One region of the Paenibacillus sp. FSL K6-0276 genome, then DNA from elsewhere that is predicted to be linked to it. Evidence: predicted binding sites of a transcription regulator. Region 1 holds the regulator's gene; the other holds the start of a gene.

Evidence for each region. Region 1 encodes LexA, which represses DNA repair genes until DNA is damaged. Its sites were predicted from a motif close to CGAACATATGTTCG; they were not measured.
Region 2: a site for LexA is predicted at 8,940-8,953, ahead of MHH52_RS21525 (DNA polymerase IV). Genes of this name have one in related genera too.

Annotation. Positions count from the first base shown of each region.
Region 1 is NZ_CP150276.1:3,329,648-3,340,848, forward strand. Features, by position in the region: gene metH (methionine synthase) at 1-3,352, opposite strand, end outside; gene MHH52_RS15765 (FixH family protein) at 3,467-3,892, opposite strand; gene MHH52_RS15770 (HAD-IA family hydrolase) at 4,155-4,940, opposite strand; gene MHH52_RS15775 (hypothetical protein) at 4,974-5,501, opposite strand; gene MHH52_RS15780 (DUF896 domain-containing protein) at 5,551-5,760, opposite strand; gene MHH52_RS15785 (LysM peptidoglycan-binding domain-containing protein) at 5,870-6,283, opposite strand; gene lexA (transcriptional repressor LexA) at 6,579-7,205, shown strand; gene MHH52_RS15795 (L,D-transpeptidase) at 7,478-7,816, shown strand; gene MHH52_RS15800 (hypothetical protein) at 7,964-8,344, shown strand; gene MHH52_RS15805 (hypothetical protein) at 8,580-9,158, shown strand; gene MHH52_RS15810 (methyltransferase domain-containing protein) at 9,159-9,935, opposite strand; gene MHH52_RS15815 (MBL fold metallo-hydrolase) at 10,370-11,152, opposite strand.
Region 2 is NZ_CP150276.1:4,551,896-4,563,096, reverse strand. Features, by position in the region: gene MHH52_RS21560 (SGNH/GDSL hydrolase family protein) at 1-35, shown strand, start outside; gene MHH52_RS21555 (right-handed parallel beta-helix repeat-containing protein) at 94-1,821, shown strand; gene MHH52_RS21550 (glycoside hydrolase family 95 protein) at 1,834-4,215, shown strand; gene MHH52_RS21545 (hypothetical protein) at 4,460-5,113, shown strand; gene MHH52_RS21540 (glycoside hydrolase family 2 protein) at 5,120-5,359, shown strand; gene MHH52_RS21535 (alpha-galactosidase) at 5,629-7,818, shown strand; gene MHH52_RS21530 (AraC family transcriptional regulator) at 7,867-8,745, opposite strand; gene MHH52_RS21525 (DNA polymerase IV) at 9,165-10,427, shown strand; gene MHH52_RS21520 (hypothetical protein) at 10,424-10,897, shown strand; gene MHH52_RS21515 (insulinase family protein) at 11,051-11,201, shown strand, end outside.

The DNA of each region.
Region 1 (11,201 bases):
CTTCTGTAAGGTGGACACCTATATCTTCCGGAGATAACAGCTTAAACAGTGGTCCTTGATCTTCCAGATCTGGGCATGCAGGATAACCAAATGATACACGAATCCCTTGATATCTTGCTCCATGTCTTTGCTTCATGGTCATATCTGCAGGATCTGGGAAGCCCCATGTATCACGCATCATATGATGAACACGTTCGGCTAATCCTTCTGCTATTTCAAGCGCAACAGACTGTAAAGCGTGTGAGCGTAAATAATCTCCATTATCCTTAAGGACTGTAGATAATTCACGAACACCATGTCCCGCAGTTACAACAAGGAATCCAACATAGTCCATAATTCCACTGTCGACCGATTTCAAAAAGTCCGCTAGACACAGATAAGGCTCTACACCTTGTCTTGGGAAAGTAAAGGTATGCAGGATCTCGGCTGTATTCTGTGGATTATATACGATAATATCATTGCCACTTGATTGCGCAGGGAAGAATTGATACATCGCATGAGGAGTAATCGTACCCTCCAGCATCGCTTGATGTAGAATGTCATCCACTGTACCTTTCAACTCCACAGTCCGCTCATCACCAGCAGCTAATTGCGCCTCTACAGGACCTCGTAGCCCTAGATGATGGCCCAGCAGCATTTGCATATTCACATAAGGAATAATATGCCCCACTGGATAATTACGAATTACGTGGCGTTCTAAATCTGGTGGAACAAATACAGGTGCATCTGGAGAAATTTTGGAGCGTACTGCTCTAGTTAGTGTTGGAAGCTCTTGCTTAGTAGCAACTGCTACTGCCGATTCAGCTTCCACTCGAATTTCCTCGGCAATTTTCTCCCGTTCAACAGGGTTCATAAGCCGATTAGCAATATCTAGTCCATCCATAGCATCCTTAGCATACAACACTAGACCATCATATTCCGGTCGTATACGCGTTTTGGTGAACTTACGAGTCAAGGCGGCGCCACCTACCATAATCGGCACATCAATCCCAGCCGTGCGTAAGTCTTGTGCGGTCAATACCATCTGCTGTGCCGACTTTACAAGCAATCCAGACAATCCGATCGCATCAGCTTTTTCACGACGAAACGCTTCGATAATGGTCTCAGGTGGTACTTTTATACCCAAATTTATGATCTGATAACCATTGTTGGATAAGATGATCTCCACCAAGTTCTTTCCTATATCATGAACGTCACCTTTTACAGTTGCCAGCATTATTTTTCCTTTAACGGCTGTCTCATCCTTCTGCATAAATTGCTCCAAATGACCAACAGAAGCCTTCATCACTTCAGCGCTTTGCAGTACTTCAGCAACAATCAACTCATTGTTATTAAATAACCGTCCAACCTCTGACATCCCAGCCATTAGTGGGCCATTGATAATTTCCAAAGGTCCTGATTTGGTAAGAGCCTCATTAAGGTCAGGAATGAGTCCTTCTTTGGTGCCTTCAACCACATAAGAAGCTAGACGCTCTTCCAACGATAGGTTGGAAATCTTCTCTTTTTTCTCTACCTTCTTACCTCGGAAGGCGGCTACAAAAGCAGCAAGCGTATCGTCATTCGTGTTATAAATCAATTCCTCAGCAAGGTGACGATCTTCAGCAGAAATAGAAGCATAGCGCTCCACCTTCTCTGTATTCACGATCGCATAATCCAATCCAGCCTTAGTACACTCATAGAGGAATACTGAGTTCAGAACCTCACGTCCCGCTTCCGGTAATCCAAAGGAGACATTACTGATCCCTAGAATTGTATGAACACCTGGAAGGGCTTCTTTGATCAAGCGAATACCATCGATCGTTTCTTTGGCAGAGCCGATATATTGTTCATCCCCAGTTCCTACAGGGAACACTAGTGTATCGAAGATGATATCTTCTACAGCTAAACCGTACTTATTCACCAGTAGGTCATAGGAACGTTTAGCAACTTCCAGTTTATCCGTAGCCTTGATCGCTTGTCCTGACTCATCAATCGTACCTACAACGATAGCTGCGCCATACTTATGAATCAGCGGAGTGACCAGTTCGAATTTTTCTTCACCATCTTCAAGGTTAATGGAGTTAATTATAGCCTTACCTTGACAGTACTGTAACGCCAAATCAATAACCTTAGGGTCGGTTGTATCTATCATCAGAGGAACCTTAACCTTCTTCACAACTAGCTCTAGAAAAAGCTTAATATCCTCAGTCTCATCACGGTCCGGATCTTGCACGCAGACATCAATGACTTGCGCACCACTCTTCACCTGAGCACGGGCAATTTCTGAGGCTTCCTCATATTTGCCTTCGACGATAAGACGTTTAAACTTGCGAGAGCCTAGTACATTCGTACGTTCACCAACCATGTATGGACGGTTGTCGTTCTCAATATAGATGGGCTCAATACCTGAAAGTGCCGGTGGATGATTCCCTGAAAGCGGACGTGGAGGGAATTGTGAAAGTGCATCAGACATTGCGCGGATATGTTCCGGTGTCGTTCCGCAGCAACCCCCTGCAATGTTAAGCCATCCTTTTTCCGCAAACGCAGCAATCTTACGAGCAAGAGAATCGGGAGATTCATGATAATGTCCATTCTCATCTGGCAACCCAGCGTTCGGATAACAACTCACAGCCGCTGAAGAGATCGCCGAAAGCGAACGAATATGATCCCGCATGAACTCTGGACCCGTCGCACAGTTCAGACCAATAGAGATTGGCTTCAAATGTTCTAGTGAAATATAGAAAGCTTCAATGTTCTGACCGGCAAGTGTTGTGCCCATCGGTTCTATCGTTCCCGAAATCATGACCGGCAATTTGATACCCGTCTTCTCAAACGCATTACGAATTCCAATACTTCCAGCCTTAACGTTCAGAGTATCCTGAGAGGTCTCTAGCAGTAACGCATCCACTTTACCATCAATTAGTGCCACTGCCTGTTCTTCGTAGCTATCAACGAGCTCTTGGAAAGTGACGCCTCCTGTGACAGAGAGAGTCTTTGTTGTAGGACCCATCGCACCTACGACATATCGGGGACGGTCAGGCGTATCATATTTTTCAACGGCATTGCGAGCTAGCTTTGCTGCAACCAGATTAATTTCACGAGCCCGTTGCGGAATATCATATTCGGCAAGTACAACAGACGTTGCACCAAATGTATTCGTTTCTATAAGATCAGCACCTGCTTCAAGATACTGCTCATGAATCGTCTGAATTACTTCTGGACGAGTTAATACTAGCATTTCATTACAGCCGTCCAATTCTTCCCCACCAAAATCTTCACCTGTCAGAGGCACCTGTTGGATCATTGTGCCCATTGCACCATCTAGAATCAAGATCCTTTGTTGTAAGCTTTCCTCAAGTGTAAATTTAGCCAACGTCTAATCCCCCCAGTAAAACATTAGAGTAAGTTTAGCAGAATAAAGGAATTTCGGAAAGCCTTCCTTTCCACTCTGCATTATCTGTAATCATAGGAATTGCTATTCTTTTTATTATGGTTTCACAGAGAGTTCTTTATTAGGCATAGAATGCTGAGTTCTAGCAGTTACGTGTGATGTAACAATATATTGTCCTTCTTTCGCAAGTGTTCCTTCTGCTTGATAGATTCCATCACCGACTAGCTTCCCTTTAAATTCAATTTTGTGTTCACTATCATCTTTACTCACAATTTCGAACAGAACCTCTTTCGCATCATCCACTGCCAAGTTGTCTTGCGTCACCACAGCCTCAAAGGTCACCTTCTGATTTACAACAACCTCTTCAGGACTCCAATGTAACTCGACCTTGATAGGTTCCATAGACATGTTCATATTCATGTTATGTATTCCAGAATGTTTGGTTTGGTCTGATGAACATCCTCCTAGAACTAAAAGTGTTGCACCTAATAATAAAGGAACGATTGTTCTTGAAATCTTCATATAGAGTCCTCCCAGCCGATTTGAATACTAAGAATCTACCAATTCATGTTATACATTCTCCATCTATTATACACATTATTATTGGTTTTTCAGTATTTCGCATCAATTCAGCTTAACTCTTGTGACTAAAATCATATACTAGCAAATTGCATCAATCTTACTAAGCATTATTTAGATATAAAGAAAGACAGCAAGCCTCCTAGTAACCCAGGAACTCACTGCCTTCTTAAGGCTTAAATGAATGAAAGCCTTTTACTCAACTTTATAAAGATTGGACTAATGAAAGAAGCTCTCCAAGATGTTTAATTTCATAATCCGGCTGAATTTCCGGATCTGGCTGTTTGCCTTTTCTATTAATCCAAACCGTAGTCAAACCTGTTGCCAACCCACCACGAATATCCGTTGTAAGCTTATCTCCGACCATGACTCCTTGCTCAGGTGCAATATCTAAAAGCTCTAGGGCATGCAGAAAAATATCCTTATCCGGTTTTCCTTTGCCGAAGCTTCCAGAAATCACGATGTGATCAAAGAAAGGAACGATTTCAGGTACGCCATCTAATTTCTCTTGTTGCAATGCAGGGCATCCATTAGTCAATAGCAATAGCTTAACTTTTCCCTTCAGCTCTTCAAGCACCTGAATTGTTTCTTCATAGATGTAAGGCCGATTTCTACGCTCTGCTGCGAATTTGGCTGCTAATGTCTCAGCAAGAGCTTCGTCCTCTACACCAAGTGCTGCAAGACCACGACGCCATGCCTCTTTACGATATCCCGGTGCAAGCTGCTCCAATTGACGGAATTCCGGCTGTTCACCTGCAGTAAAGTTCCCCCAAAGTGCTTCAAACGGATTAATCCCAATCATTTTTGTAAAAGGGTTCGTTTCGTAGGATTCATATAGTCCTATGGCTTCTTTACGCACCGCAAGTTCCAGTTCTTGTGGATCAATCGTATCCCCAGCGGCTTCACATGCAGAACGAAATGCTTCATTGACGCTCCGATCATCCCAGAGCAGTGTATCATCAAGGTCAAATAGTACGGCGGAAATTGGCATTACAGGTCTCCCTCTCCCATGGCTGGTTAATTTCTAATCGTGAACTACTTCAATTTGGTGAGCTTTTGCGAATGCTTCCAGTCGAGTCCCCATCGCATTGGTATCATAACGATTCATAAGTCTGGTAAAAATCCATTTCGTGCGTTTGCCTTTATGCTTAATAACAACAGCTCCACGCGAAAGGATGATTTTCTCAATATCAGAAGCTGGTAGATAACGTTCACGATTGAATTTTATAGTAGATAGTCTAGCATTCTCTACCTTCAAGTACGGACGTCGGAAGAACAGAAGTGCAGCTAGTAAGTAGTACAAAACGACTCCTAGCCAGTTCATAAGCATACCATTGCCTTTGGCCTGGTCCACTGAACCAATCATCCAAAACATAGTACCAAGCACTAATAACACTACTGGAAATGCAATGTTACGGCCTTTAAAGGTTTCGCTGTTCTTACCAGGAGATTTAGATTTAGATGCGTAAATCGTTTCCTTCCCCTGTTTCTTTCTTTGCTTGTTAATTTGCTGTGTGTTGCGTTGAACCATTCTTTCCCAAGAACGGGCCATATGCGTTCCCCCTAGTCATCCAGTAATATCTATGAAAAGGAACAGGGTGTTAATGTTTAAGCCCCTTGTTACCTTGTTCATGCTCCTCATTATCGACCAATTCAATCGTATTCAATTGTGCTCGGAAGTTATTGCGAATATTCCCCAAATAAATTTCACGAAGCTTGGCGCGTTCCGCCGTTTCCTCTTGATTAAGGCCTACGCTCTTCTGTTTGCGTGCCAATTCGTTAATACGCGCGACCAACTCATCAATATTCAAAACTTTCCCTCCCCATATAAATTAATTCTAACTCTGCCATGAGAAAAAGAGCTTGTCAAGGTTTACTCCCTGCAAGCTCTTCATGTCCTCTTATTATGTTCTTAGAATATTAATAAAAAGGTAAAGTGAGAATATCTCCAGCATTAATCTGACTACCTTTAATGCCATTGGATTTTTTAATTCCTTCTATATATACAGCCGTCTTCATATCAGAAGGTTTATTCTCAAGAGCAATACTCCAAAGTGTATCTCCACGTTCAACCACTACGCGCTTCTCATCCTTCATTAAAGTAGTAGATCCTGCAAATACATTGCCTACTACTGTAAGTCCTGATAGTACGAGCACAATGATCAATGTCAGTTTAACAACAAAATCTCTCCGGAACAAACGCATTAATCGTTCAAGCAAAAGCTCTGTAATCTCTTTAATCTGAGCTGAATAACGGGGAATAGGATTATTTCCTAAAGATTCAACCACTGGGGCTTTATCGTAGATGCTACGGTATGTACTGTATTTTAACATGAATATCATCCTCCAAACACTTGTTCTTACTTTTGAAATTATAATAACACGAACATGTGTTTTGTTCAATACTATTTTAGAACAATTGTTCTCTTTTTTTCAGAGGTTGATATTTACCATATTATTCATATAAAGAACCATTCTTATCATTTAGATGAAGGAAACGTAATCAATACAAGACTACCATTTATTAACTCTTTCGAATTAATATTTATAATAGTTAGAACTTATGTTTGTGCGAACGGTAGTTCTATGTTATAATTTTCCCAAACATTACTATATGGGGTTGATTCCAATGTCAAAGATTTCAAGTCGCCAACTGGCGATCCTGGAATTTATACGTAGCGAAGTCCGCAGCAAGGGTTATCCTCCTTCCGTCCGGGAGATTGGAGAAGCTGTTGGCCTTGCTTCCAGCTCCACAGTTCACGGTCATTTGGATCGGCTAGAGAAGAAGGGACTTATCCGTCGAGATCCAACGAAGCCTCGTGCGATAGAATTGCTTGGCCAAGAGGATTCCGAGAATGTCCATCATTTCGCACAAACCGTCGCTCGCATTCCTGTCGTAGGTAAGGTTACCGCCGGGGTTCCTATCACTGCTACTGAGAATATTGAAGACTACTTCCCGCTTCCAACTCACTATGTTGGAGATAACAAAGTATTTATGTTATCGGTTCAAGGTGACAGTATGGTCGAAGCTGGGATTATGAATGGTGACTATGTAATTGTTCGCCAACAACAAACGGCTGATAACGGAGATATCGTTGTAGCTATGACCGAAGAAGATGAAGCAACCGTTAAGACCTTTTATAAAGAACGTGATCATATACGTCTTCAGCCGGAGAATCCGGCGTACGAGCCTCTTCGCCTTAATCGCGTGACCATTCTCGGCAGAGTTATCGGATTATTTCGAGATATCCACTAAGTATGCACTCCTACCAACCGAAAACGGATACCGTCCTTTAAAGGACGGTATCCGTTTCTACGAGAAGTATAAGGATAATGTATACCGTAAAATATATACTTTCTTTTATTTTTAAAATAGCTGTTCTGCAAATGCAGAACAGCTATTTTACTGTTATCTAACTCCATCAATCAAGTTCAGAACATTTGTTCCCATGGGCTAAAATGGCCATTTTTAATGAATAACCGTTTATGCGTCCTGCTCATATCCTAATTAGAAAGGAGTGTTGCACAATGCCAAATTACCGAATAATAGTTGATCTGACGCAACGTATGCTTTATCTTCTTGATAACGACATTGTGATCAGGGGCTTCCCAGTCGGAATCGGTAAAATGTTAACTCAATCACCACTCGGTGACTTCACAATTATTAACAAACAGCCTGATCCAGGCGGTCCGTTTGGGGTCTTTTGGATGGGTCTATCTAAGCCTCACTATGGGATACATGGAAATAACGATCCCGCATCCATAGGGCACGAAGTTTCCCACGGTTGTATTCGTATGTACAATGAGGATGTGTTAACACTAGCTGCGATTGTTCCGATTGGAACACGAGTAACGATCAGGAATTAAATCTATCCATAGATAAACACGCCTCAATCATAGTTCAATGGATGGGGTGTGTTTGTAATTAAGTATTTTTGATGGCGTAATAGGAATCTTGTGGTTATATGTCGAATATTGTTAACAGGATTTCAAATTGAAAGGAAGTGTTTAGTTTTGAACAACTCAAAAATTAGAACCCTCGTCGATTTTAAAGTCGATGCACTTGTTAAACTCTCCGGCTTATTGTTAAATAACGATCAAGCTAGTGGAAAAAAAGTAAACCTCCTCACCTCATTTGGCAGCATACAAGGGACGATCTCCCCTACCACCTCCAATAAAGAGGACGTTTTTGACTTAAAATCTTTGATGGATGATGTCATTGTGGACGAATACATATCCTATCTAGGCGCAGAACATCCCGATAAAAATTTCAGCTATAACTTTATAGTCCTCAATGATGTTTCTGTAAGACCCTATGCTAACTATGAATCTCCGATCGAATACAAACAGCTAATTGTTTATACCGATCAAATCACAGCCTTCAATTTCTTATGATTTTGACATATTTACATTAAAAAAGCATTAAACAAAGCACTCAAATCGCTGCTCTAATTTTGCACTCCATTTGCAGAATCGGTAGCTCTGGGTGCTTTCTTTTTTGCTTATCCTCTAATCGTTCCTATATTTCAGCGATTTTCACTTTTAACAGATACTAGTAGAGAAGATTCAGGCATATCTTTCAATAAGCAATAAATCTTGCTCTACTGAGATAACTAGGAGGTGTGATTACATGCTGATTTTCTTGATATACCTGTTTGCTATTTTAGGAGTTGTCTTAATTCTAAGTGCCGGTATTTTGGAATTGAAAAAGCTATCTACTTCTTCAGAACTTTCAAAGCTGTTAAACGCAATCTCATCTTTTAACATCATATTCAGCAAAACATTCATTCCCCCCAATCAATCTCACTTGATCGCCCTTAACGAACCTTATAAGAAAATAGCTATAGGCACCAGCAATCCGAAGACAAGCAAAAAAGCTATAGCAAAGCTATACTCCTTCGATAATGTATTGGGATCAGAGATTGTTGTTAACGCACTAACCCTTTCAAAAGTATCCAAAAGACAACAAAGCAGCAAAACAACTGCTTCAAGTGCGAATATTAATGTGCTTAATAGCGCTGACGAAGAGGCTAGTGTTATTGAGGAACTTACGCTTAAAATATATATGAACAGCAGTGAAATGCCTGTGTATAGCATCTCCTTCTTGCCAGGCTTATTGCCCATTAAACAATCTGACAATCAGTATAAAGAAGCCTACTCCCAAGTACAGCAATTGCATGCATTCTTCAGGTCGATCATATCCGAATAATTAACTGCTCTTTTCTGCAATAAGATGTGTAAAAATAGCTATGTCCTTATATGGAGATACACAGCTTAACTTAAGCTCTAGCTCCACCATTTGTTCATTCCAATCCTCATCCATTTTTATTTCATTATCTGCAATATAGCCGTAAATATTATGAATTCCGTATGTACTTCTAACCTCATAACCACAATCTGCAAGCCATTCCACTAGTTGATCTTTCGTATAGATCGAAATGTCTGTTTGAATAACGCCGCTATATTCCTGCGTATTTCCAATGCTGTCCAGAGCTCCCTGAGGGTCTTTATTTATAATGGCTTTCTTCATCACCTTGGCCACTGGATTATGAGCGATCAGAGAGAGCATTCCGTTTACACTTTGTTTTTCACTAATGGCCATTAACATTTCTTTGGGATGATCGAGATATTCAAGCACGTTGTGGCAAAAGATCCAGTCATAACTATCCGCCAACAAGTCTGTATCCTGTAGAATAGTCGTAGTATAAGCTATATTAAGTCCTTCTTTTAATGCTGAATCTTGAGCAATGGCTATCATCTCCGAAGTCGGATCTATACCGGTTACTGTATACCCTCTTTTTGCAAATTCATGACTTGTTATACCAAACCCACAGCCGATATCTAAAATCGATTGTTTCTTTTCTGATGTGAAGTGATTTTCAATTTGCCGCCAAGCAGAATGATAAAACAAACTCCCCCAAGGCATTTGGATATAATTTAAATAGGAACTCAGCGATTTTGCAAAAGCCTCCGTTGTTGATAACATCTCACCACTTCCCCTTCCTTATCATGTAACTTTATTCGCTCATAATGACAAAAAACAGTCCTATTTTAGGGGCCGCATTTTTATCACTTATTTTCAACTACGCTTTTTTTACGCTTTACTCGTGTTTTCACAACAGCAGATTTGCATGTTTTTGTTTGCACTTTTGATTTTTTCGTCTTCACGGGAGTTAGTTTCATTTTCAACTCTGTATCATCAACATATTGTAGGCTATTCGAAGCCATCACAAAATCAACAGAGTTATCTTGAAGTAGAATTGGCTAGTTTAAGTCATGGACGATATCTGTTTCCGCATAATCCAATCGGTCTATTCCGATACAGTCGGGAAATTTATTCAATCCGCTCCCCAAGTCTATCCTCAACCCACAAAAATAAGTATAAGCCATTCACCTTATTCCGTTCACCCAACATTATTTTTAAAATTGCATACTAAATCCGTTAAACTGATGAATGCCCGTACCATGAGCGACAAGATCCTGTTCACGCAATTCACGAACTGCCTTCTTCACCTCTTGCAAAATAGCTGGATCCAGACCCAACGTATTATGAGAGCCGAATACTTGAGTAACATTTGGAATTTCCGTAATCTTTTCTAAAGAAGCTACTAAATCAACCGGACTAGTCGAAGGGTAAAAAGCATAGATAGGCGTAACGTCATACAATAAATCTCCTGTAAATAGATATCCGTTGGCATGATCAAATATGCTGATATGACCTGGAGAATGACCTGGAGTGTGGTAAATTTCTAATTTACGCCCTCCAATGTCGAGCACATCACCCTCTTGCAAAAGAGCCGTAGGTTCTCCCTGAAAAGGTGTATAGGTATTAGGATCAAAGGTTTCAGGAAGAGGAAGGGTAATGTCTCGGCTCATATCTTTTCTTATCTGGGATAGGGACAAGCCTTTTATTCCATTAATAAGCCAATCCTCATCCTCTTTATGAACATATATCGTCTCGAATTGTCCATGACTACCAATATGATCTGCATGCACATGTGTAGTTATGACTGCGATAGGTAAGTCTGTTATCTGATCCGTTATTCTTTTTATATTATCAATGCCTAATCCCGTATCAATTAACACAGCTTTCTCTTTCCCTAACAGTAAAAAAGAATGTACCTTTTCCCAATGCCCATATTCACTGATTGCATAGGTTGTCGGATCAATTCCCTTAACTGTGAACCAACGATCTTTAATCAATTACGAGCCTCCATTCCATTTCTCACGTATTAGTTCTTCCCCTTTATAA
Region 2 (11,201 bases), 1.2 Mb from region 1:
CCAGTCTGCGCATTCTGAAGCTGATGTACAATTGATTATTTTAGCCAAGGGGATTATACTGCCTCTTATTAAGCGTTTACAATACTAAGAAAGATGGTGTTGATCATTTCTTTTACAGAGCACAGCGTCGATTCTTCTCCTATCGTAATCCGCCTGACTGATTATGGTGTTCTGCCGGATTCCGGCTTGGATGCTCAGCCGGCCATGACAAGAGCCATTCAGGCTGCCGCTGAAATAACTGGACTCGTCCTGCTGGATTGTCCGAAGGGCTGCTATCATTTCTATCCAGAAGAGGCGATCCGGAAACCCTACTACATCACCAACACTACCAGTGAAGAAGAGAATCCTGATGTCACCAAGACTATAGGAATTCTACTAAAGGGGATGCACAATTTAACGTTTGAGGGTAATGGATCTCTATTTATCTTCCATGGCAAGCAGACTATGTTCTTGCTGGATGGATGCAAAAATATAGAGATTCGCAATTTACATACCGACTACGCTCGGCCGACTGTGACAGAGATGACGATTACTGAAAGCGGTACTCATTATTTCGATGTCCAGGTTCACCCCGATTCGCGTTATGAGATCAGGGATGGCAAGTTGTTCTGGATCGGTGAGGGCTGGAGCTTCTCGGAAGGACCGATGCAGACCTATGACCCACTACGCAATACGACTTGGCGGATGGACAACTGGTCGGAGCTGGCTGAGTCTGTTGAAGAGCTAGAGCCGATGAAGCTCCGCTTGCATTTTGATCATCAACCTGAGGTTGTCGCCGGGCATGTCCTGCAAAGCCGTGATGGTATTCGCGATCAGGTAGGTGTCTTCATTGTGGGAAGCTCTAACATCACCTTCAGCAATGTGGGGCTGCATTTTTTACACGGACTTGGTGTTGTAGGACAGTTCAGCGACAATCTCACCTTTCAACGCATGGATATTTCACCGCGCCTGGAAACCGGCCGAACGGTTACTGGCTTTGCGGATTTCATCCACATGTCCAGCTGCCGAGGCAAAATTACCGTTGCGGACAGCCGTTTTGCCGGTTCACATGATGATGTCGTCAATGTCCATGGTACCTATCTACGGATCGTGGAGCAGACATCGGCAAATACGGTGAAAGTTCGCTTCATGCATCCGCAGACCTACGGTTTTCTGGCCTTCTATCCGGGAGACGAAATTGAATTTGTTCGTTCTGGCTCTCTGACTACCTATGCGGCTAACGAAGTGGTAGAGGTTAAGCGTATAAACCCGCGTGAGCTTATGCTGACCCTAGCACAGCCGATTCCTGAAGGGATTGGCAGCCATGATGTGATCGAGAATGTAACCTGGACACCAGAGGTTGAAGTCGTGAATAATCACCTCGCACGGGTACCGACCCGTGGCATCCTTGTGACAACCCGGCGTAAAGTAGAGATTAAGGAGAATGTTTTTGAACGGATGCAAATGAGTGCGATTCTGATTGCTCTGGATGCGGAGTCTTGGTATGAGTCTGGCAAGGTGGAGGATGTGACGATCACTGGGAACCGTTTTATAGAGTGTGGTCGTCTTGAAGATCCCGTTATTTTAATTTCGCCAGAGAACACAGAGGTTGATGAGAGCGCTCCCGTACATAGGGGAATTGTAATTAAGAATAACAGGATTGAGACTAGTGAAGCGTTAGTCCTTAGTGCCAAGAGTACCCGTGGACTGGTCTTCAGTGCTAACGAAATGGTCATTGGTGAGGAAAGCACGGGTCGTCATTCCAGTCTTGAGGATGCGATGTGTTTAACTGCCTGCAGCGAGGTCGAAATTATCAATAATTTATTTCATAACAGAGAGTGAGGGAGAGACCCAATGAAACTTCAATATGACAAGCCAGCAAGCGTATGGAGCGAAGGGCTTCCGATCGGGAATGGCCGTCTGGGTGGTATGATCTTCGGTGGTGTGGAACAGGAGAAAATCAGTCTAAACGAAGATACACTTTGGTCAGGATTTCCAAAGGATGGGAACAATCCTGGTGCCAAGGAAGCTCTACCAAAAGTCCGAAAGCTGATTCAGGAAGGCCGCTATGAAGATGCGGACACCATGACCAGAGAAATGTTGGGTCCGTACACCCAATCGTATCTGCCTTTTGGAGATCTACTACTTCGTTTTGAGCATGGCGGTATTTATCATTCCTATCAGCGTACACTTGATGTGGAAAATGCGATTCACCGCATTGAATATCGGATTGGCAATGTTACTTACACCCGTGAGATGTTCGCTTCACATCCTGATCAGCTGCTCGTGCTGCGTTTGACCTCAAGTGCGCAGGGGGCGCTGAATGTGCATGCTTCTTTGGACAGTCCTCTTCGGCACAGTCTTCGCTCGCAAGGCGACAGCTTTGAACTGTCGGGTACTGCGCCGGAGCATGTAGATCCGAGTTATTTCGGGAGCGACGATCCCATCAGATACGGAGAACCAGGGGACAGCAAGGGAATGGCCTTCGAAGGTCAACTCTCCGTAACGGCGGAAGACGGTGAAGTAACAGTTGACGGCAGTGGGATTCATCTACTGGGAGCGACGACGGCAACCTTTTATTTCAGTGCGGCTACAGGCTTTAACGGTCATGACAAAATCCCGGGAGTTGACGGGCGAGATGCTTCGGCTATTGCTGCTTCTTTCTTGACAGATGGGAAAGGCAAGTCTTATGATAGCCTGCTTCAAGCGCATATTGCCGATTACCGATCACTTTTTGATCGGGTGAAGCTTAAGCTGGGTAAGTCGCTAGCCCCGGAGGCGATATCCACGGAGCAGCGAATTACGACTTACTCGGCACAAGATCCTGGTCTTGTCGAACTGCTCTTTCATTATGGGCGCTATTTGCTGATCTCAAGCTCGCGTCCCGGAACGCAAGCTGCCAATCTTCAGGGAATATGGAATGCGGTTACCCGTCCGCCATGGAGCAGCAACTATACACTGAACATCAATACAGAGATGAACTATTGGCCAGCTGAAATTTGTAATCTGGCAGAATGTCATGAGCCGCTATTGGATTTGGTCGGTAATATGGCCAAGAAAGGTGCGGAGACCGCTCGGGTTAATTATGGCACCCGAGGCTGGGTGGCTCATCACAACTCAGATCTTTGGGCACAAACAGCACCGGTTGGTGACTACGGTGACGGAGACCCAAGCTGGGCGTATTGGCCGATGGGTGGCATTTGGCTGACACAGCATCTCTGGGAGCATTATGCTTTTGGCGGAGATGAAGAATATTTACGGACTTCAGCTTATCCCGTGATGAAGGAGGCGGCTCTGTTCGCACTGGACTGGCTTATTGACGATAGCAACGGTAGACTTGTGACTTCCCCGTCCACTTCCCCGGAGCATAAATTCCGGACAGCGAAGGGTGTATCCGCGGTCAGCCCTGGTTCCACTATGGATATTTCACTCATCTGGGAGCTGTTCACGAATTGTATCGAGGCATCTGTAACGCTTGGAACGGATGAGGCTTTGCGTGAAGAACTGGCGAGTGCCCGTGAACGTCTCTTGCCTCTGCAGATTGGCAAGTACGGACAACTGCAGGAATGGTCCATAGACTTTGAGGATGAGGATATGTATCACAGACATACTTCGCATCTGGTCGGCATCTATCCAGGCCGGCAGTTGTCGGAAGAAGAGACCCCTGAGCTGTTCGCTGCGGCAAGAACATCGCTTGAACGGCGCGGGGACGAGAGCACAGGCTGGAGTCTGGGCTGGAGAGTTGCCCTATGGAGTCGCTTCGGGGATGGCAACCGCTCACTACGTCTGCTCTCAAATATGCTGCGGCTGGTGAAGGACGGGGAGTCAGAACAGTATAGTCACGGCGGCGTTTATGCCAATCTGCTTGGCGCACATCCACCGTTCCAAATTGACGGTAACTTCGCCGCTTCTGCCGGAATTGCTGAGATGTTACTGCAATCTCACCGCGGCTATCTCGAACTGCTGCCCGCACTTCCAGATGAATGGCAGGAGGGAAGTGTAGCGGGGCTGCGTGCCCGCGGCGGCTTTGAAGTTAGCATTCAGTGGGATAAAGGGCATCTCGTGGAAGCTCAGATTAGCTCGTTACTGGGTAATGATTGTGTGATCGGCACCGATGCTAAGCTCATGGTGAGTAATGGTGACCACGAGATGAAGTATGACCGTTCCGTAGATGGAATGGTGAGCTTTCCTACTACCGCCGGCCAGACCTACAAGCTTATGATTGGTGAGCAGTAATAGTCAGTTTTATACGAATACTGATAGCAGCAGGGACCTGAATGACAGGCCCTGCTGCTGTTTTTTATATATACCAGTGTGAGTAATAGGGTCTGTATAAGATGTGTTAGATCGCGGTATGGATCGGTAGATCGTTGTATAGAAAACGCTTTATCTGATCTTTATAATGAGGGCATACTTGGGGGACACAGGTACAGAGGAAGCAGCCTTCAAGGTCCAAAATGCAGTAACAAGGAGGCAAATCATGCTAACTGATAGTGCTACAACGGTAAAAGTGAACACGGACACAGCATCTCTTATCCGTGTAACCAATGATGAGGTGAATCTAGAGATTGATCTCGAGACGGGTGAAGCATCCGTTGTCGGCGGAAATACTTCTCATGTAAAGGGGATTCACAGCGCATTCCGCTGGCAGGGCCGAGAATATAACACTGAACATTATCAGAGCCACAAACTGAAGTCACAGGAAGTAGTAGTTCGTGAAGGCTTTGGAAAAGGTGTTCATGTAGTCATTTTGCACGAATCGTCCCTGCTGCCACAGCTTGAGCAGTATTTCTATATTTATGAATCTTCATCGTTTGTGTTGATGCAAATCGTAATCGCAAGCGACGAGGAGATCAAGGCGAACCGCATGGCGGTCATTCAGACCAAATCGGTGTCACTTGGCGGGGAATCAGCCCAACCGGATGAACCAAGCATACTTCGTGTGCCGTATGACAACGACAAATGGGTCAGATATACAGTAGTGAAGCCGCCGATGGATACGGAAAGCTATGAGGTAACAGCAATATTCGCACCAGAAAGCCGGCGTGGGATTATTATGGGTTCCATTACTCACAAGGTGTGGAAAACGGGTATTCGTATCAAAAGCGAGCGGAGTCACCACTTATATTCGTAGGATTTTATGATGATTATAGAAAAGGCCTTGAAGCTTACGGTCAGGCTAACTGTGAAGTCCAAGGCCTATGCTCGTTTTGTCGGCCTGGACTTCAAGGAAAGAGATGCCATCTTCAGCGACAACTATTTTGATATGTCGGGTGGTACAACTAGAACCATTACAATTGCTAAAAAAGATCTCGACAAGCCAGCTACAGCGGAGGAACTTCGTGCACAGCTTACTTTACGCTCCGTCTTTGATATTTAAATAGGATGGTTTTCAGGAAGAAGGTCCTTAACACGGGGCCTCTTCTTTGTAATGTATTTTTTTTACTATAGCCGCTAATAATCATTTATTGTTTTGCTAGAATTTAATATCGTAATATGTAACTTTTAGAGATCAATATTTTACTACTCAAGGTATAGATATTCAGATTGTATCCCCTTCCATTTATCTTTAAAATAGACTTCAAACAACGAGATAAATCAAGCCGGTTACATTACAAGAAGATCTGATCAGAAGAGTAGGAGGATATTATGAGTATTTATTATGATGACAGCCGCAAGGTATTTCATTTACAGTCTGAGCAATCCAGCTATATTATTGAAATCATTAGAGGTGAACTTCCAGCGCATGTCTATTGGGGTCCTAAATTGGAAGGTAGAGAATTCAAGCAACCACTAAATCTGGTGGAACGTTGCTCTTTTAGCCCGACCTACACGATGGAGGACAAAAGGATCTCTCTCGACACCCTTCCAAGTGAATTTCCGTCTTATGGAAATGGTGATTTCCGAGAACCAGCGCTTGAGGTTCATTTGGTAGATGGTACGACCATTACGGACTTCCTTTATAAGAGCTATAAGATTAATAAAGGAAAGCCTACATTAAAGGGACTACCTTCCACCTATGTTGAAAGTGAAGAAGAAGCAGAGACACTGGAACTCTTTCTTCAGGATGACAAAACCGGACTGATAGCTGTATTGAGCTACACCGTATTTAATGATCAGGATGTTATAACGCGTTCCGTGCGAATTGAGAATCAGGGTAAGGACAATGTGGTTCTGAAACGTGTGTTGAGCGCGAATGTTGACTTCCATGATTCTGATTATGACATGCTGCAATTATCTGGTACTTGGACTAGAGAACGTCATATCCACAAAAGACCACTCGTACCTGGTATCCACCGAATTGACAGTAAACGCGGCGCTAGTAGCTCCCAGCAGAATCCTTTTATGGCCTTGCTTGCAAAAGATGCAACAGAGGATCACGGTGAAGTATACGGATTCAGTCTTGTATATAGCGGAAGCTTTCTTGCGCAAGCGGAAGTGGATCAATATGGAATTTCCAGAGTGGGCATCGGCATTCAGCCTTTTAATTTTCAGTGGTTGCTTGAACCGGGAGAATCCTTCCAAGCCCCTGAAGCTGTACTGGTAAGATCTAGTCAAGGACTTGGTGGATTATCAAGAACCTACCACCGTCTGTATCGGACCCGGCTATGTAGAGGCGAATTCCGTGATCGTAAGCGCCCTATTCTCATCAACAACTGGGAAGCGACCTATTTTAATTTCAACGCAGATAAAATCAAAGAAATTGCTCAAGCAGGCAAAGACCTTGGCCTTGAACTGTTTGTTCTGGATGACGGCTGGTTTGGAAAGCGAGATAATGACGACAGCTCCCTCGGAGATTGGGTAGAGGATCGTCGCAAGCTTCCAGAAGGTCTCGGAAAACTTGGGGAAGACATTACGGCAATGGGCATGGAATTCGGATTATGGTTCGAACCGGAAATGGTATCGCCAGAAAGTGATCTTTATCGTGAGCATCCGGATTGGTGTCTTCATGTACCAGGGCATAAAAGAACGTTAGCTCGCCAGCAGCTTGTTCTGGATTTATCCCGTAAGGATGTATGTGATTATATTGTGGATTCGGTTAGCTCCGTGCTGTCGTCGGCTCCGATTACTTATGTGAAATGGGATATGAACCGGAATATGACAGAGATTGGGTCTGCCCTTCTTCCTCCGGAACGTCAACGCGAAACGGCTCACCGTTATATTCTTGGGCTGTATGATGTGTTGGAACGTATCGTCACCCGTTTCCCACATATTCTGTTCGAGAGCTGCTCCGGCGGTGGTGGACGATTTGATCCAGGAATGCTGCACTATATGCCACAGACCTGGACTAGCGATGATACAGATGCCGTTGAAAGATTGAAGATTCAATATGGAACAAGTATTGTGTATCCTTCAAGTTCTATGTGTGCTCACGTATCGGCTGTTCCTAACCATCAGGTGCACCGTATAACACCTTTGGAAACACGTGGTCATGTCGCGATGTCTGGTAGTTTCGGCTACGAACTAGATATGACCAAACTCTCTGAAGCTGAACGCGAAGCTATCCGGAAGCAGGTTTCAGAGTACAAGGAACTGAGAATGCTGATTCAGTTTGGTGATTTCTATCGACTGCTTAGTCCTTTTGAGGGTAATCAGACAGCGTGGATGTTTGTTTCGGTTGATAAAAAAGAAGCTTTTGCCACGTACTTCAGAGTTCTTGCTGAGCCTAATGCACCTCTGCGCAAATTGCGGTTGAAAGGACTCGACCCAGCTAAAAACTACAGACTTGAGCTTAACGGTGAGGTGTACAGAGGAGATGAGCTGATGCACTTCGGACTCAACCTTCCACAACTTGAGGGCGACTTTAAAAGTTTACTTATCGTACTTAAAGAAGTTTAATAAGAAAAGGAGCAAGCCGGTCAGTGGCTTGCTCCTTTTTTATATGAATTAATTTTCGAAAAACACATGCTTGGTTAGGAACTCTAGATCCTGTTCTCGGTACGTCGAAGGATTGACCCCAAAATAAGATCGGAAAACTTTTCCAAAATAGCTGGCATTGTCAAATCCGGTTTCCGTGGCGATCTGGTTGATGGTCAAATCTGTTGTTTTAAGTTTAGAAGCTGCCAACTCGATCCGCCGTCTTTTTAAATACTCAAAGGGTGAAAGATTGATGTTTTTTTGAAACAGTCTGCAAAGATGATGTTTGGAAACGCCAACATGAGCGGCGACATCGTCTAAGCTTAGATTGTTATTATGCAGATCATCCTTCATAAATTGAATAGCGGCGTGAAGCTTGTCATTTTTTATATAGGTGGTTAACAAATTTGGTTTCTTGAGGTATTTCTCCATAGACAAGATCCACTGAAAGACTTTTCCCGTTAAAAGATGCAAGTCTCTTTCTTCATGAACCTGTATGTCCTTGAATATACTCCACAATAAATCCATCGAAACCGATTCCTGGGGGAGTTCTACAATTGGACCGCAATGAGCGGCGAGTTGGCTCCAAAGTGAAATCGCTAAAGGACCCCGTAGATTGAGCCATAAAACTTCCCAAGGTTCGGTGCCTTCTTCCGGATAATAGTACCTGTGTATACTGGGGACAGTCACTAGAAAAGCTTTGCCCTTTGTTAACCGATGAACAACCCCATCTATTTCAATTCTACCCTCTCCAGATAGTGTGTACTGAAAAATAACACAACTTCTCTCCGTCCGGTTCTGGCCGTTGAATGAATAGGCAGGTGAATCGACTTGTTCCCAGCCGATAGAATCAAACAGAAGCATGGATGCTTCTTCTTCCGAGCGAAAGGTAAAGGAGGAACGGAACATTAGCAGCTTTCCTTTCTAGATAGACTTTTGAGTATAGATCAATAAATTACTACTGTTGTTTACTTTATCAAAGTGTAAACTTTTTTCGTTATCTGTTCAATCTCTGTTGACTATTCTGGGCAAAATACAGGGTTTGGTGGGGGAAATTACCTCACCTTTTTTGTTGCTTAAAATTCCCGATTACGCATATAATACAAACAAGTGTTCTTATTTTTATGGAGGCGATCGCATGCAAATAAGCATCGGCCAAATAATTGAAATTATATATCAGGATAAAGCGAGAAATATCAGCCAGCGGAAAATTGAAATACACAGTATATGTGACGGCCGCATACGAGCAAGCTGTCTAACTACAGGAACTCCTCGCATGTTCTTGGCAACAAATAACCTATCATGGCAACCAGTGCAGGAAAAACGTCATGCTTAAGGATCGCGTCATTCTACTGTCTGACTGCCAGGCATTTTACGCTTCTGTGGAGAAAGCTGCCCATCCTGAATATCGAGATAAACCTGTTGCAGTTGGGGATCCGACAAGAATGAACGGTATTGTGTTGGCGGCTTGCCCGATTGCAAAAGCAAAGGGTGTAACAACGGCTTCGCGTGTAGGTGAAGCTTTAGCAAAATGCCCAGAGCTAATCGTAATACGCCCACGCATGGGGACTTACATTAAAGTATCGCTCTTGATATCAGAGATTTACCGGACATATACCGATCTGGTAGAACCCTACAGTATCGATGAGCAGTTTCTGGATGTCACAGGATCTCTTGCATATTTCGGAGGATCTCTGCAGGATATGATTCATAAAATTCAGCATCATGTTTTACTTTCGACTGGAGTCTGGACTCGGGTAGGCATTGGATCTACTAAGGTTATGGCAAAGATGGCGACAGATAACTACGCCAAAAAGATGAAGGATGGGATATACGAACTTACTTTTGACCAATTAGAGACGACCCTTTGGAGACTTCCTGTACAGGATATGTTTATGGTAGCGTCTAGAATGACCAAGAATTTTTGGCGTATGGGTATAACCACAATTGGAGACATTGCGCGAATGGAACTGTCAGAGTTTAAGCAACGAATGCGAACCACCATGGGTAAGCAGAGTGATATCCAAGCGGAATATTATTGGCAAACTGCGCGCGGGCTAGATCCTAGTCCAGTGGTCACAGGAATGCGTCATCAGATCAAATCAGTGGGACATGGCAAGGCTCTGCGTTGGAATTTATACACCCGGCATACGGATATTGAGGTTGTGTTGCTTGAACTCGTCATTGAAGTATGTCAGCGAGCGCGGCGGTATCGTTATATGGGATCGGTGGTATCTATTTCAGTTTTGGAGACGGACGGAGAGCGTTCAAACTCTTACGAGCGCCAGATGACATTGCCCGAACCAACATCATTAACGCACGAAGTAGCTGCAGCTGCGCAAAAATTATTTGCAGACAACTGGTCGGGCCTTCCCATAGGTCGATTAGCGATTTCCTTGTCTAACCTATCTGATGATAGCGTCATCCAACTTACACTCTTTGATGACAGGATTCGGGCTTACAACAAAGAACGCACAATCGATCAAATAAAAGCTCGTTATGGCAGTAAAGCTCTAATCAGAGCTTCATCTATGCTTGAATCCGGTGTTGCCCTAGAAAGAGCTGAACAGATTGGAGGTCACTATAAATGAGTAAACTTGAGGGTAATGAACGCTGGAAAACGAAAATGATCATGACCGAGCATGTTGAGCAGTACGAGGAACAACAGCGTGAGAACACAGATAAAATGATAACTATTGAGGAACGTACGATGGTTCGTGATCTCATTTTGCTTCCTTACATAGACACCATGGTTAGCAAGAGCCTGAAAGAGATCGAGCACTCCAGTAACATTCTTAAACGCGCCTATTTGATGGCTGGTCAAGCCATTCAACGCCGGATCATGCAGGATACCTATCAGTTGCAAAAAGAGTTGAAACAGCGGAATATCAGGGTGCTTGCAGATGAGCAGGAGGAATTCTTGGTGTATTACAAAATCTTTTGCCGAGGATATCAGGAACGCTTTGGACTAACTCGAGATGTTATGCGTACAGAGATAAGCTTAAGGTTGACTAAATACACAGCTGAACTCGGAGCAATATTAAAAGGTCACTTCACATAAAACAAGGCTTCGTCAGTGATTATACTAGCGCGGCCTTGTTTTATGTGAATCAGAAATTAATCCCGGAAGCCATCTATCTGATGGAATAAACGCCCAGGGATATGATAAGCTCAGGGTAGAGTTACTATATCCCTAAACAGAGGAGGGAAATCTATGAGCCGCTTGACCACAGGCAACATTTATTATGGATTTCAGGTCGTTAATGAGGAATTTATTCGGGAGATCGATTCCGCCGTATTCACGATGGAACATCTGAAGAGCGGTGCCAGGCTGCTGTTCGTGCAGAATCAGGATGACAATAAGG